Regions from separate parts of the Roseburia sp. OM03-7AC genome, predicted to be linked through region 1. Evidence: predicted binding sites of a transcription regulator. Region 1 holds the regulator's gene; the other holds the start of a gene.
What was found. The regulator NrdR, encoded in region 1, represses ribonucleotide reductase genes. The targets are predictions, from matches to a motif close to CACAANATNTTGTG.

Region 1 (6,763 bases):
CAAGAATGGACAAGACACTTGCAAAAGAAGAGGCACTTTTGAAATCCTTAAAGGCACATCTGGAAGAAGGAAAGATGGCAAAGACTTATCCGTTGAGTGATGATGAGGACGAGCAGGCATGGTTTGCATCTTATAATTTATTAACTGCAAAACCGGTTATCTATGCAGCGAATGTAAGTGAGGATGACCTTGCAGATGATGGTGCAGACAATCCACATGTTGCAAGAGTAAGAGAACAGGCAGCCGCAGAAAACAGTGAAGTATTTGTTATCTGCGCACAGATTGAACAGGAAATTGCGGAATTAGATGATGATGAAAAAGCAATGTTCTTAGAGGACCTTGGATTAAAAGAATCCGGTCTTGAGAAACTGATTGCAGCAAGCTATAAATTGTTAGGACTTATCAGCTACCTTACATCAGGAGAAGATGAGACAAGAGCATGGACTATTACCAAGGGAACCAAGGCACCGCAGGCGGCAGGAAAGATTCATACCGACTTCGAACGTGGATTTATACGTGCAGAGGTGGTATCCTATGACCATCTGATTGAGTGTGGAAGCATGACAGCAGCAAAAGAAAAGGGACTGGTAAGACTGGAAGGAAAAGATTACGTTGTTCAGGATGGCGATATTATTTTATTCCGTTTCAACGTATAAGGAACCTTTTGAAAAATCCGGCATAGTATAAATAGAAGAAAAGGCACAGTGGGGCAGGCACATGATACGCTATTGTGAATTGTGTGAAAAGCAGGTGATTAATATTGCAGACTGTTGCTGCCTGGGAAATGTGGTGGATTTGGAACTGGATGAGTGCAATGGAAGAATCTGTGCACTGGTTGTAGCTGCGCCGGGAAAATTTTTCTGTATTTTTTGTCCGGCATGCGAATATATTATTCCATGGAAACGTGTTGTGCGGATTGGACCGGATATTATTCTGGTAGATGTCTGTGTAGAAGATGTGAAAAGTTAGTTGACATAAGAATACGAGAAAGTTATACTAAAAATAGTACGACCAATATTTGTAAAAGCTGATATCAACAGTTCTTTATGAACGTTTGGTGATGGAAAAACGGTATTATTTATGCAAAATTCACAAAGCGTGTTTTGCATAGCTTTTAGAATAGGAGAAAAAAGATGAAGTGCCCATTTTGCAGCAGTGAAAATACCAGAGTAATTGATTCGAGACCGGCAGATGACAATAACTCCATTCGCCGGAGAAGATTATGCGATGATTGTGGAAAACGTTTCACAACTTATGAAAAAGTTGAGACAATTCCATTGATTGTAATAAAAAAAGATAACTGCAGAGAGCAGTATGACCGTTCCAAGATTGAAGCAGGTGTACTTCGTGCCTGCCATAAGAGACCGGTATCCGTGGAGCAGATAACCAGACTGGTTGATGAAGTGGAGACAGAGATTTTTAATCGGGAAGAAAAGGAAATCCCAAGTACCGTAATTGGTGAGATTCTGATGGATAAGATTAAAGATTTAGATGCAGTGGCGTATGTTCGTTTTGCATCTGTATATCGTGAATTTAAGGATGTAAATACCTTTATGAATGAGTTAAAGAAAATGCTGGATAAATAAAAGAAAATCTTTTAGGAGAAAAGGGTTGATTTTTGTTGAATTTATCCGATAAAATTAGTAGCAGATAATTATGATGTGAGGAACGTGATCGTTATGAATATTTCAGGAATTCGTCCCAATGCGGGATTTTACGATTACAACAGCATACAGAATATCCGGAATGCAGTAGAAGATACACCGGTTGTTAAGACGGCAGCAGATGCCGGTGCATCTGAACAGCAGCAGAAGGATACCTTAGAGACTCCGGTACGAAGAGAACAGGATTTTGGGGCAGCAGATTATGCGGCACAATATCAGCCGGATCGTACCTATGAGATGAAAGGTTCTGAAAGTGATATACATAGCCTGGATGTTGAAAAGGCATTATCTGATATGCACAAAGATCAGGTACTGCAGCAGTATCAGTTTTTTGTGGGAGAGAACATTGAACAGAGCGGAATCCGGCAGATTACTGCAACGGATACTGCAAAAGTGCGAAATGTAGAAAACTTTAATTTATAAGAGCAATTTTGATTATAAAAAAGTAAGAGACCGTTAGAAGGTAAGATTCCTAAGAATTCTTAAGAATCTTACCTTTTTTACTTGCGGCAGTTATGCTTCTTTTGTATAATTAAATTCAGGCTTGCCTGAAGAACGGGAAGTATGAGAGAAAGAGGATAGGATATGAAGAAAGTGCAGGAAGACTGGAAGGAAGAAATGCTGCAGGTAGGAGTACTTACCAATACACATGGTGTGCGTGGCGAAGTGAAGGTATATCCGACAACAGATGATGTCATGCGTTTTAAAAAGCTGAAGCAGGTATTTTTGGATACTGGAAAAGAACCGATGGAGCTTCAGGTTACACAGGCGCGCTTCTTTAAAAATCTGGTAATATTAAAATTCAAAGAATTTGATAATATAAATGATGTAGAGAAGTATAAGAGCAGAGGGCTATATGTAACAAGGGAAAATGCTGTAAAGCTGGCTCCGAATGAATATTTCGTGGCTGATTTGATTGGCTTAAAGGCAGTCGGAGATGACGGAGAAGATTTAGGTGAAGTAAAGGATGTACTTCAGACCGGTGCAAATGACATTTATGTATTACATAAAGATGGGGAAGATGATATTTTACTTCCGGCAATTAAGGATTGTGTAAAAAATGTCAATATAGAGGAAGGCACCATTATGGTACACCTTTTAAATGGGCTTCGTGATATTAATAAGAAGTAGGTAGCAAAATGAATTTTCATATATTAACATTATTTCCGGATATGGTAGAACGGGGACTGAATACCAGTATCATCGGAAGAGCAGTTGGCAAAGGACTTTTAAATATAGAAACAATTAACATCCGGGATTATACGTTAGACCGTCATAAAAAAGTAGATGATTATCCGTATGGTGGCGGAGCCGGGATGGTAATGCAGGCACAGCCGATTTATGATGCGTGGCAGGCAGTGGCACAGAAGATTGGAAGAAAGCCAAGAACAGTATATCTTACACCTCAGGGCAATACGTTTCAGCAGGAAATGGCAAAGGATTATGCGAAGGAAGAAGACCTGGTATTGCTTTGTGGGCATTATGAGGGCATCGATGAACGTGTGTTAGAAGAAATTGTGACGGATTATGTGTCGATTGGAGATTATGTGCTGACAGGAGGAGAACTTCCGGCAATGGTCATGGTGGATTCGATATCCCGTATGGTGCCTGGCGTATTGGCAAATGATGAATCCGGAACCACAGAATCCTTTGAAGGAAATTTATTGGAATATCCGCAGTATAGCAGACCGGAAGACTGGATGGGAAAGAAAGTTCCAGCTATTTTACTTTCCGGAGACCATGCAAAGGTAGAAGCATGGAGGAGAGAACAATCCATTAAAAGAACCATGGAACGAAGACCGGATTTGCTGGCAGATGCAGATTTGACAGCAAAGGAGAAAGCAATGGTTGAGCATTTGCTGGACAAATCACAGGGTAAATGCTAGAATGTGTCTAGCAGTAATAGGAATGGAAGAGATTCCGCAGGAGGAAGACGGTAGTGAAAAGCTTTTTTGATGTGCTGAAAACGATGTTTTACCGTAAAAATGCGAAGAGTTATGGGACGCCGGACCGGAGCAGAAAAGAGCCGGTGACACAACAGAAGGTACAGATAAGAAATACAGAGACCAGAAAGGCAGCCCCTTCGTTAAAAGAAAACGAACAGCATAACAGGTCAGAGAGGACAAACAGTAAGGTGGATAAAGGAATGGATAAGGAAGATTTCTTATTAAAGCAGATTGATGAATTCCGTGAGAAAGCAAAACAGCTTCAGGCTTTGCTTGTTACAAAAGAAGACAAAGTGCAGGAATTACAGAATATCGTAGATGAAAGAGAAGAAAAAGCAAAAGAACTGCAGCATGTTTTAAATGCACGTAAATCAGAAGCAGATGTTCTTCTTACCGGAGTACACGGTCAGATGGAAGAAATGATTAACCGTGTAGAAGAAAAATTGAATGCACTGTCTGAAAAGATTGCAGCAGACGTAAGTGATTCCACCGGAAGAACCGCAGAACAAACTGCACAGATGCAGGCATCTTTACAGGAAATTTCCCAGCAGTTAGACAGCATGAAACTGGAACTGGCTGAGAAAATACATACCGAAGATGTAAAGTGCTACCGCAATATGCAGGACTTAATTAAAGAGCTTACCGTTAAGTTAGAGGAAAATGATACTTTAGAGAAGAGCTTGAATACCGTAAAAGGTTATGCAAAATGCTTAACCTGGTTTTCTGTTATCAATTTTGTAGTATTGGTGGCATTTATTCTATATTCTCTTGGAGTATTTAATTTTTAAGCAGTAGTTAAAACGAGGAATTATATGACACAGGGAAAGAGAAAGACATGGGTAATTGGACATAAGAATCCGGACACAGATTCTATTTGTGCGGCGATTGCCTATGCAGATTTAAAAAATCAAACAGAGGACGGTATTTTTATACCGAAAAGAGCAGGACATATGAACGAAGAGACGAAGTATGTCCTAAAATTTTTTGATGTACCGGAACCGGAACTGGTAACAGATGTCGGTGCACAGATTAAGGATATTGAATATCGTAGAACGGAGGGCGTCAGCAGTCACATTTCCATTAAACGGGCATGGGAGCTGATGAAGAATTTAGATGTCGTGTCATTGCCGATTACTGACAATGAGAACAATCTGCAGGGAATGGTTGTTACCAGTGATATTGCAAAATCCTATATGGATGTATTGGACAACCGGATTCTTGCAACTGCCCGGACGCAGTATAAGAATATTGTTGAAACTTTAAATGGAACTCTTGTAACAGGAAATGAGCATGGTTACTTCATAAAAGGTAAGGTTGTTGTTGCGGCTACCACACCGGATATGATGGAGCAGTATATTGAAGATGACGATATGGTTATCTTAGGAGACCGTTATGAATCACAGTTCTGTGCATTGGAAATGAATGCAAGCTGTGTGATTGTCTGTTCCGGAGCGAAGATTACAAAGACCATTGTGCAGCTTGCAGAAGAGAAAGACTGTATGCTTATCAGCACACCATATGACACATTTACCGTGGCGCGTTTGATTAATCAGAGTATGCCGATTAAATATATTATGAAAAAGGAGCATCTGATTACATTCGAATTAGAGGATTATGTGGATGATGTGAAAGAGACTATGTCTAAAGTGCGTCATCGTGATTTTCCGGTACTGGATGAGAATGGAAAATATGTCGGTATGTTTTCCAGACGAAATCTTTTAAATTTACAGAAAAAACAGGTGATCCTTGTTGACCATAATGAAAAATCCCAGGCAGTAGATGGAATCGAAGATGCAGAAATCTTAGAAATTATTGACCATCACCGACTGGGCAGCCTTGAGACGATTGCTCCGGTATTTTTCCGGAACCAGCCATTGGGCTGTACTTCAACGATTATTTATCAGATGTATCAGGAAAAGGGAGCAATCATTGATAAAAAGACAGCCGGAATTCTTTTGGCAGCAATTATTTCAGATACCTTGATGTTCCGTTCACCGACCTGTACACAGATGGACCGGGCAGCAGCAGAAGCACTGGCGAAGATTGCAGAAGTAGATATTGAAGAGCTGGCCAAGAAGATGTTTGAAGCCGGCAGTGATTTTAAGAAAAAGACAACAGAAGAACTGTTTTATCAGGATTTTAAAACCTTCCATACCGATGAATTTGATTTTGGTGTAGCACAGCTTAGTGCCATGAGTGACGTGCAGCTTGGCATGGCGAAGAAGAAGCTGCAGCCATATCTGGAAATTGCATTGGGAGAGCAGAAACTGGATGCCGTATTTGTGATGCTGACGGACATTCTGGATGAGAATTCGGAAGTAATCTATGCCGGAGCACAGGCAGGCAGCCTTTTAAAGGAGTGCTTTGGAGAGCCGGATGAATCAGGCAGCTTTTACTTAAAGGGAGTAGTATCCCGTAAGAAACAGATGATTCCGACATTAATGGCAGGATTGCAGCAAGCGTAAATGCTTACGGCAGGATGACAGCAGGTTTAAATGCCCATATCAGAGACAGAAATAAGATAACAACTTATACAGGAGAATTGAAATGGCGAAAGAAACATGGAAGCCGGGTAATATGTTATATCCGGTTCCAGCAGTGATGGTAAGCTGCCAGAGACCGACAGAAAAACCGAATATTATTACGGTAGCGTGGGCAGGAACGGTATGTACGAATCCGCCAATGCTTTCCATATCTGTCCGTCCGGAACGATATTCCCATGGAATAATCGCGGAAACCGGTGAATTTGTTGTAAATCTTGTGACGAAGGATCTGGTCTGTGCCACGGATTATTGTGGCGTAAAATCCGGCCGTGACGTTGACAAGTTTGATGCCATGCATCTGACACCACTGAACCTTCCGCAGGTATCGGCACCGGGAATTGCAGAAAGTCCGGTAAACATTGCCTGCAAGGTAAGCCAGATATTACATCTTGGAAGCCATGATATGTTTCTGGCAGATGTAGTAGGCGTTACCGTTGATGATTCCTATATGAATGAAAAAGGTAAATTCGAACTGAATCAGAGCGGGCTGGTGACTTATTCCCATGGAGAATATTTTCTGCTGGGTAAGAGGCTTGGAAGTTTTGGTTACAGCGTAAAGAAGCAGAAGCCTTCAAAGAATGGCAGAAAGAAAAAAGCGAAGTAAAAGAGC
Region 2 (6,763 bases), 160 kb from region 1:
CATTCTGGTGCTCACCAGATTTTTCTTTGCCAGCTACATGGTCAAGGTCTAAGCCCATATCTTTCACCGGAATACCTGGTATTTCGGATGCATCCACCCCGGGCAGTCCTTTCAGATAATCCTGCAGTTCTTTTAGATAGGCATATCCTATCGGTGTATGGAACAATTCCTGAGCCATGATTCTCTGGTAGATTTCCTGTACCATCTGTGGATTATCCATGTTCATATTATCATGTATGTACTGGATTCCTTCCACTTCCTTTTTTGCCAATTTTGCCTGTTCTTCATTTTCAAATACGAATCCACTTACTTCCCAGACTTTGCCATCTAATTCTTTTTGTTCCATATTTCCTCCTGCAATTTACAATCCCAGAAAAGTCTTTTTATAAAATGGTGCAACCTCACCAATCAGCTCCATTGCCTTTTCGTCTGCTTCATGCATATCAAGACGCATATAGCCAAGGGACGGCTTTACAGCTTCAGCAATTCCTTCAAAGACGCTCTTTCTCTCACCCTTAAACTCTACAACCAGCAAATAACTAATGTCATCCTTACGTTCAATCTTCGTTACCAGATATGCTTTCTTAATATTCTTCTGTTTCTTCATATATTCACTGAGTATCTGTTTCAGTTCATCCGCCTCCGCAATTGGCTCACCAACAAATACACCCGTTTTCTTTTCAACAAGATTGCCAGATGCCATCTCAGCTTCCTGCCTCTTATATCGTTTGAAATAACCTATAATAATTTTCTTCCGGTTCTCTTCTACCCGAAGTTCCATACTGCCCGGATTGATTACAAAATCTCGCTCTCCTGCAATCTTCATCAGCTGGTCAAAACTGACTTTCTGTCCCTTCCATTCCTTTACATTATAAATCTTCTGGAAACTCTGCCAGTCTGTATACACCGGCATCCACTGTGCTCCATTGCTATCCTGTAACAATGCAAACTGAAGGGCTGTTCCCTTTTTTCCGTCTGCATCCTTTTCTTCCTTCGGGTCCTCTACCACTTTTACCGGACATAAGAATTCCCCGCGGACTACCTCTTTTAACATACGGTCACATAAGAACTGCTCCGCACGTTTCCACTGTTCATCTTTCTTTTCTTCAAATAAAATCTGTCTGTGTCTTGCCATTGCAAGAATCAGAGCCGGATTTACAACCGGAATCTGTGCTTTGGAAAGCTCGGAAAAATCCGGTGGTGGAAGCAAATCATCTCTTTTTAATCTGCAGGAATAGCTTCCCACATCCAGTATCAGATCTTCCATACCCCACCAGTGGAGGTTTGCCCAGAAGAACATCTGCTTGTCTCCTCTGATTCCTTTTAATTCCAGTTCTACATTCTGCTCTTTATAATGTTCTATTGCCTTTTGGGCAAATTCTTTCGTTGAAAAGATTAATACACTTCCGTCCCCCATAACACGCGGGTAACCGGTATGCTTGTCCCATGCGCAGTAAAGCTCTTTGCATCCCTTTATTTTATCTGCCAGAATCTCGTTAAACACTTCTATCTTCTTTAAAAAGTTATCTGCCACAAAGGTTTTCTTCTTATGATGTACTTCTGCAGAACGAATCAGAAATTCCAGCTCCTCTAAAGTAAGCTTTGCAAGCTCCTGTTCATCCGGCATTTCATAATTCAAAAGATGGGTCTCTAATAATTCTTCTTTACGCTCTTTACTAATTTCCATGTTCTTCTCCTATATCTTTCCTTAAAACAATCACGTTATTTCTATTTTAATATAAAAATGCCATAAAGTAAAATAGAATCCTTCCGGATTCTACTTTATCTTTCACGCAGTTTACATCAGTTCTTCAATGACTCCTGTTTCATTGTATTTTCTGCAGTCAATGACACGCTGATTGGAAGAACCTTTGAATTTTAATGTAATATCATATAGCTCTGCCACATAAGGGCCATCCACCAGCACATCGATTAAGGATAATAATTCTTTCGTATCCTCGGTATATCTTCTTCCCTCCGGTACCAAATCCTTATCCAGTACATATCCGGTATATGCCCATATGTCTTTTTCCGGATGTTCCGTCCGCACCCGCTTGATAAATGGAAGCAGTGCATGCTGGTTTTCCGGTTCAAAAGGGTCTCCTCCCAAAAGAGTCAGTCCCTTGATATAGGGAGATTCCAAAGATGCAAGAATTTCATCTTCTACTTCTTTTGTAAATTCCTCTCCATTTTTAAAGTCCCATGTTTCCGGCTGAAAACACTCTTTACAGTGGTTCCGGCAGCCGGATACAAACAGCACCGTTCTTACACCGGTGCCGTTCGCAATATCATTATATTTAATCGCTGAATAATGCATTTTCTTTTCACTTTCTTTTTATAAGTGAAGTACACGCTCCTTGATTTCCTGGGTTCTTCCCTGATTCCAGAACTGGGAACCAATATAACCACAGGTACGTCTTGCCACGTTCATCTTATCCTGGTCACGGTTGTGGCAATGCGGGCACTCCCATACTAATTTTCCATCATCATCTTTTACAATCTGAATTTCACCATCATAGCCGCATACCTGGCAGTAATCGCTCTTGGTATTTAACTCTGCATACATGATATTCTCATAGATGAATTTCATTACAGATAAAACAGCATCCAGATTATCCTGCATGTTCGGAACTTCCACATAGCTGATTGCTCCACCCGGTGAAAGTGCCTGGAACTGGGATTCGAATTTCAGCTTGGTAAATGCATCAATGTTTTCGGTTACATGCACATGATAACTGTTGGTAATGTAATTCTTATCGGTAACGCCCGGAATAACTCCGAATCGTTTCTGTAAACATTTTGCAAATTTATAAGTGGTAGACTCAAGCGGTGTTCCATATACGGAGAAATCAATATTTTCTTTCTCTTTCCACTCCTTGCAGGCATCATTTAACCGCTGCATTACCTTTAAGGCAAATGGTGTAGCTGCCGGGTCGGTATGTGGTTTTCCAGTCATATATCTGGTACATTCGCAAAGTCCTGCATAGCCCAGTGAAATAGTAGAATATCCACCATATAAAAGCTTGTCTATGGTCTCGCCCTTTTTCAGACGGGCAAGTGCTCCGTACTGCCAGAGAATCGGTGCCACATCAGAAGGTGTTCCCTTCAGGCGGTTATGACGCGCCATCAATGCACGGTAGCAAAGGTCCAAACGCTCATCAAATAGCTTCCAGAATTTTTCAAAATCTCCGCCGGAAGAGCACGCCAGATCTACCAGATTCAAGGTTACCACGCCTTGATTGAAACGACCGTAGAACTTTGGCTTGCCATCTTCATCATGATATACGGTAAGGAAGGAACGGCAGCCCATACAGGTATAGCAGTTGCCATCTTTTAATTCCTTCATTTTCTTCTCAGAAATATAATCCGGAACCATACGCTTTGCAGTACATTTTGCTGCTTTCTTGGTCAGATAATAGTATTCCGAATCCTCATGGATATTATCCTCTTCCAATACATAAATCAACTTTGGGAATGCCGGTGTAATCCATACGCCATCCTCATTCTTAACACCCTGATAACGCTGGTCTAACACTTCCTCTATAATCATGGCAAGGTCTTTTTTCTCCTGCTCATTCTTTGCTTCGTTCAGATACATGAACACGGTTACGAATGGGGACTGTCCGTTGGTAGTCATCAGGGTTACTACCTGATACTGGATAACCTGTACGCCCCGCTCGATTTCCGCATGAAGTCTTCTTTCCACAATGCTGTTAATCTTCTCTTCGCTCAGCTCCACACCGCTCTCTTTTAATGTCTGCAGCAGCTCTGCATGAATTTTCTCACGGCTGATCTGGACAAATGGTACTAAATGTGCCAGTGAAATACTCTGTCCGCCATACTGGGAGCTTGCCACCTGAGCAATAATCTGGGTTGCAATATTACATGCTGTAGAGAAAGAATGTGGCTTGTCAATTCTGGTTCCGCTGATAACGGTTCCGTTCTGTAACATATCCTCTAAATTTACCAGATCACAGTTATGCATATGCTGTGCAAAATAATCTGCATCATGGAAATGGATAATTCCCTGTTCATGTGCCTCTACAATATCCTCCGGGAGAAGGAATCTTCTGGTAATATCCTTACTCACCTCACCAGCCATATAGTCACGCTGCACGCTGTTTACGGTTGAATCCTTATTGGAATTCTCCTGTTTTACTTCTTCATTATTACATTCAATCAGACTTAAAATCTGTTCATCCGTAGAGTTGGATTTACGTACCAGGGCACGTTTATAGCGGTAAGTAATGTATTTCCGGGCAACAGAAAAAGCCCTCTTGTCCATTAACTGATCCTCCACTAAGTCCTGAATATCTTCTACATTCAGGGCATGGTTGGCATCCTTACAGGAATCCTCTATATATTGTGCAATCTCCTTAATCTGGTCTGCAGTCAATCGTTCCGCTTCCACCACCTCATGGTTCGCTTTATTGATTGCAATAATAATTTTTGAAATGTCAAAAACAGCCTCTGCGCCGCTTCTTTTAATGATTTTCATTGAAATCCTCTCCCATAAAAAAATAGTCTATTCGCATAAAATCGGCACAAAACTGTACTAGATTTTGTGTCGAATCTCTTCAACGCATATACAGTATACCATATCTTGTGTTTTACGCAAGGGAAATATACAAGATTCATGAATTTTTTTCAGAAAAATTTTTTTAGAATTTAACGCTTTTTTCATAATCTGGACAATTATTTTTCACAAAATCCGGGTATACTACAAATATCAATAGAGAACAGGTTCATCCCCCAATGTCTTGTCTCTCTATTTGATAAAACTTTTTTCATAAATTTTCATAACTCCCCTTTGTACCCCCGCAGTGCTGTGGGGGTATTACCTTTGTAAAACCATTTTTCAGACTGTAAAAACCCCGTCTCAAATATCAATGCGATATCGAAACGGGGCTTACTTCATTTTTAATCTATTTTTTAGAAATCTACTTCTGTGTCATAGTAACAGCATTTCAGCAGTTTTTCCATTTCTTCCTGACTTGGCTGTCTTGGGTTGGAGCCGGTGCAGGCATCCAAAATTGCATTGGCTGCAATCTCAGGCAGTCTCTCTAAGAATACTTCTTCCGGTACAAAGCCCTGCTCAGCCGGATAGCTGTCCGGTCCGTAGTTCTTAATACAGTGCGGAATATTCAAGTCATCATTCATCTTACGCAGGTACTGGATTAAAAGTGCGACTTTCTCGTCCAGTGTCTCTCCGCCAAGCTTCATAAAGTCTGCAATCACGCCATAACGTTTCTTTGCAGTCTCATCCTTTGCATTAAATGCAATAACCTTCGGCAGATACATGGCATTAGCTGCGCCATGAATAATATGTGCACCGTAGTCGGCAAATGCGGCACCGGTCTTATGTGCCATAGAATGTACGATTCCAAGCAGTGCATTGGAAAATGCCATTCCAGCCAGACACTGGGCATTGTGCATGGCATCACGTTTTGCCATATCTCCGTTATAGGAATCAATCAGATCATGCTGAATCATTTCGATAGCATGGAGTGCCAGCGGGTCTGTATAATCACTGTTGGCAGTTGAAACATATGCTTCAATTGCATGCGTCATCGCATCCATTCCGGTATGGGCTACCAGCTTCTGCGGCATGGTCTCTGCCAGTTCCGGGTCAACGATTGCTACGTCCGGTGTGATTTCAAAATCCGCAATCGGATATTTGATTCCCTTCTCATAATCCGTTATGATGGAAAATGCAGTTACTTCTGTTGCTGTTCCTGAGGTAGAAGAAATTGCACAGAAATGTGCTTTCTTTCTTAATTTCGGAATTCCAAATACCTTACACATATCTTCAAAGGTAATATCCGGATATTCATATTTAATCCACATTGCTTTCGCAGCATCAATTGGAGAACCACCACCGATTGCTACAATCCAGTCCGGCTGAAACTTCTCCATAGCGGCTGCACCCTTCATCACGGTCTCAACAGATGGATCCGGTTCAATTCCTTCAAACAGTTCCACTTCCATACCTGCTTCTTTCAGATATGCCTCTGCTTTATCCAGGAAACCAAACCGTTTCATGGAGCCTCCACCAACACAGATCATTGCGCGCTTTCCTTCGAAGTTCTTCAGTGCCTCCAATGCACCTTTGCCGTGGTATAAATCTCTTGGTAATGTAAATCTCTGCATTCGTAATACCTCCTTGATAATCATTGTATATTTACTGATATATTTTTATCATAACACAATAATATACAAAAGGTAACTGGATTTTTCTTATTTTTTGTGAAATTTTTATAAAATTTGGTTATATTTTCCTCTTACTTTGTTGTTTCAGCAGCAGCCGCATCCTGCACCAGCGGATTCGTATCCCGGGTAGTATCTGCCGCCGTCTTTCCTGTCCTGTTGCTTACTGCCTTGCTGATTTCTTTCACCTTATCTGTCGTTTCATAATCCTCTACATCAAATAAATAGCGGTGCAGCAAATCTACATTAGTCTCCAAATCCGTTGGTACAACTACTGCTCCGATGGATTTTTCCATCATCTTGGTGTCTAACTGGAATGGCCAGCCCTGGGTATCTGCAAGCTCATACTCTTTGACATGGGCTGCAAGTCCCAATATCTCTGTGGTAGAAAGGCTGGTAGAAATGTCCGGAAACAGCTTGTCTACCAAATCATTTAAAGTAAGGATGTCTGCCTGCTTTGCTTTTTCTACAATCTTTCCTACTACAATACGCTGGCGCTCGGTCCGACGGAAATCGTCTCCGCCGCTCATTCGGTCGCGGCAATAGGCAAGTGCCT

Region 2: nrdD (anaerobic ribonucleoside-triphosphate reductase) is a predicted target of NrdR. The motif match lies at 4,595-4,608, and genes of this name have one in related genera.

The regions. Positions count from the first base shown of each region.
Region 1 covers NZ_QTZJ01000001.1:818,024-824,786, reverse strand. The annotation lists gene ychF (redox-regulated ATPase YchF) at 1-656, shown strand, start outside; gene DXB39_RS04050 (YlmC/YmxH family sporulation protein) at 718-969, shown strand; gene nrdR (transcriptional regulator NrdR) at 1,134-1,586, shown strand; gene DXB39_RS04040 (hypothetical protein) at 1,680-2,087, shown strand; gene rimM (ribosome maturation factor RimM) at 2,250-2,795, shown strand; gene trmD (tRNA (guanosine(37)-N1)-methyltransferase TrmD) at 2,804-3,550, shown strand; gene DXB39_RS04025 (hypothetical protein) at 3,604-4,398, shown strand; gene DXB39_RS04020 (putative manganese-dependent inorganic diphosphatase) at 4,423-6,075, shown strand; gene DXB39_RS04015 (flavin reductase family protein) at 6,158-6,757, shown strand.
Region 2 covers NZ_QTZJ01000001.1:980,577-987,339, forward strand. The annotation lists gene DXB39_RS04790 (hypothetical protein) at 1-346, opposite strand, end outside; gene DXB39_RS04795 (enhanced serine sensitivity protein SseB) at 362-1,687, opposite strand; gene nrdG (anaerobic ribonucleoside-triphosphate reductase activating protein) at 1,799-2,317, opposite strand; gene nrdD (anaerobic ribonucleoside-triphosphate reductase) at 2,336-4,498, opposite strand; gene DXB39_RS04810 (iron-containing alcohol dehydrogenase) at 4,933-6,150, opposite strand; gene DXB39_RS04815 (LCP family protein) at 6,282-6,763, opposite strand, start outside.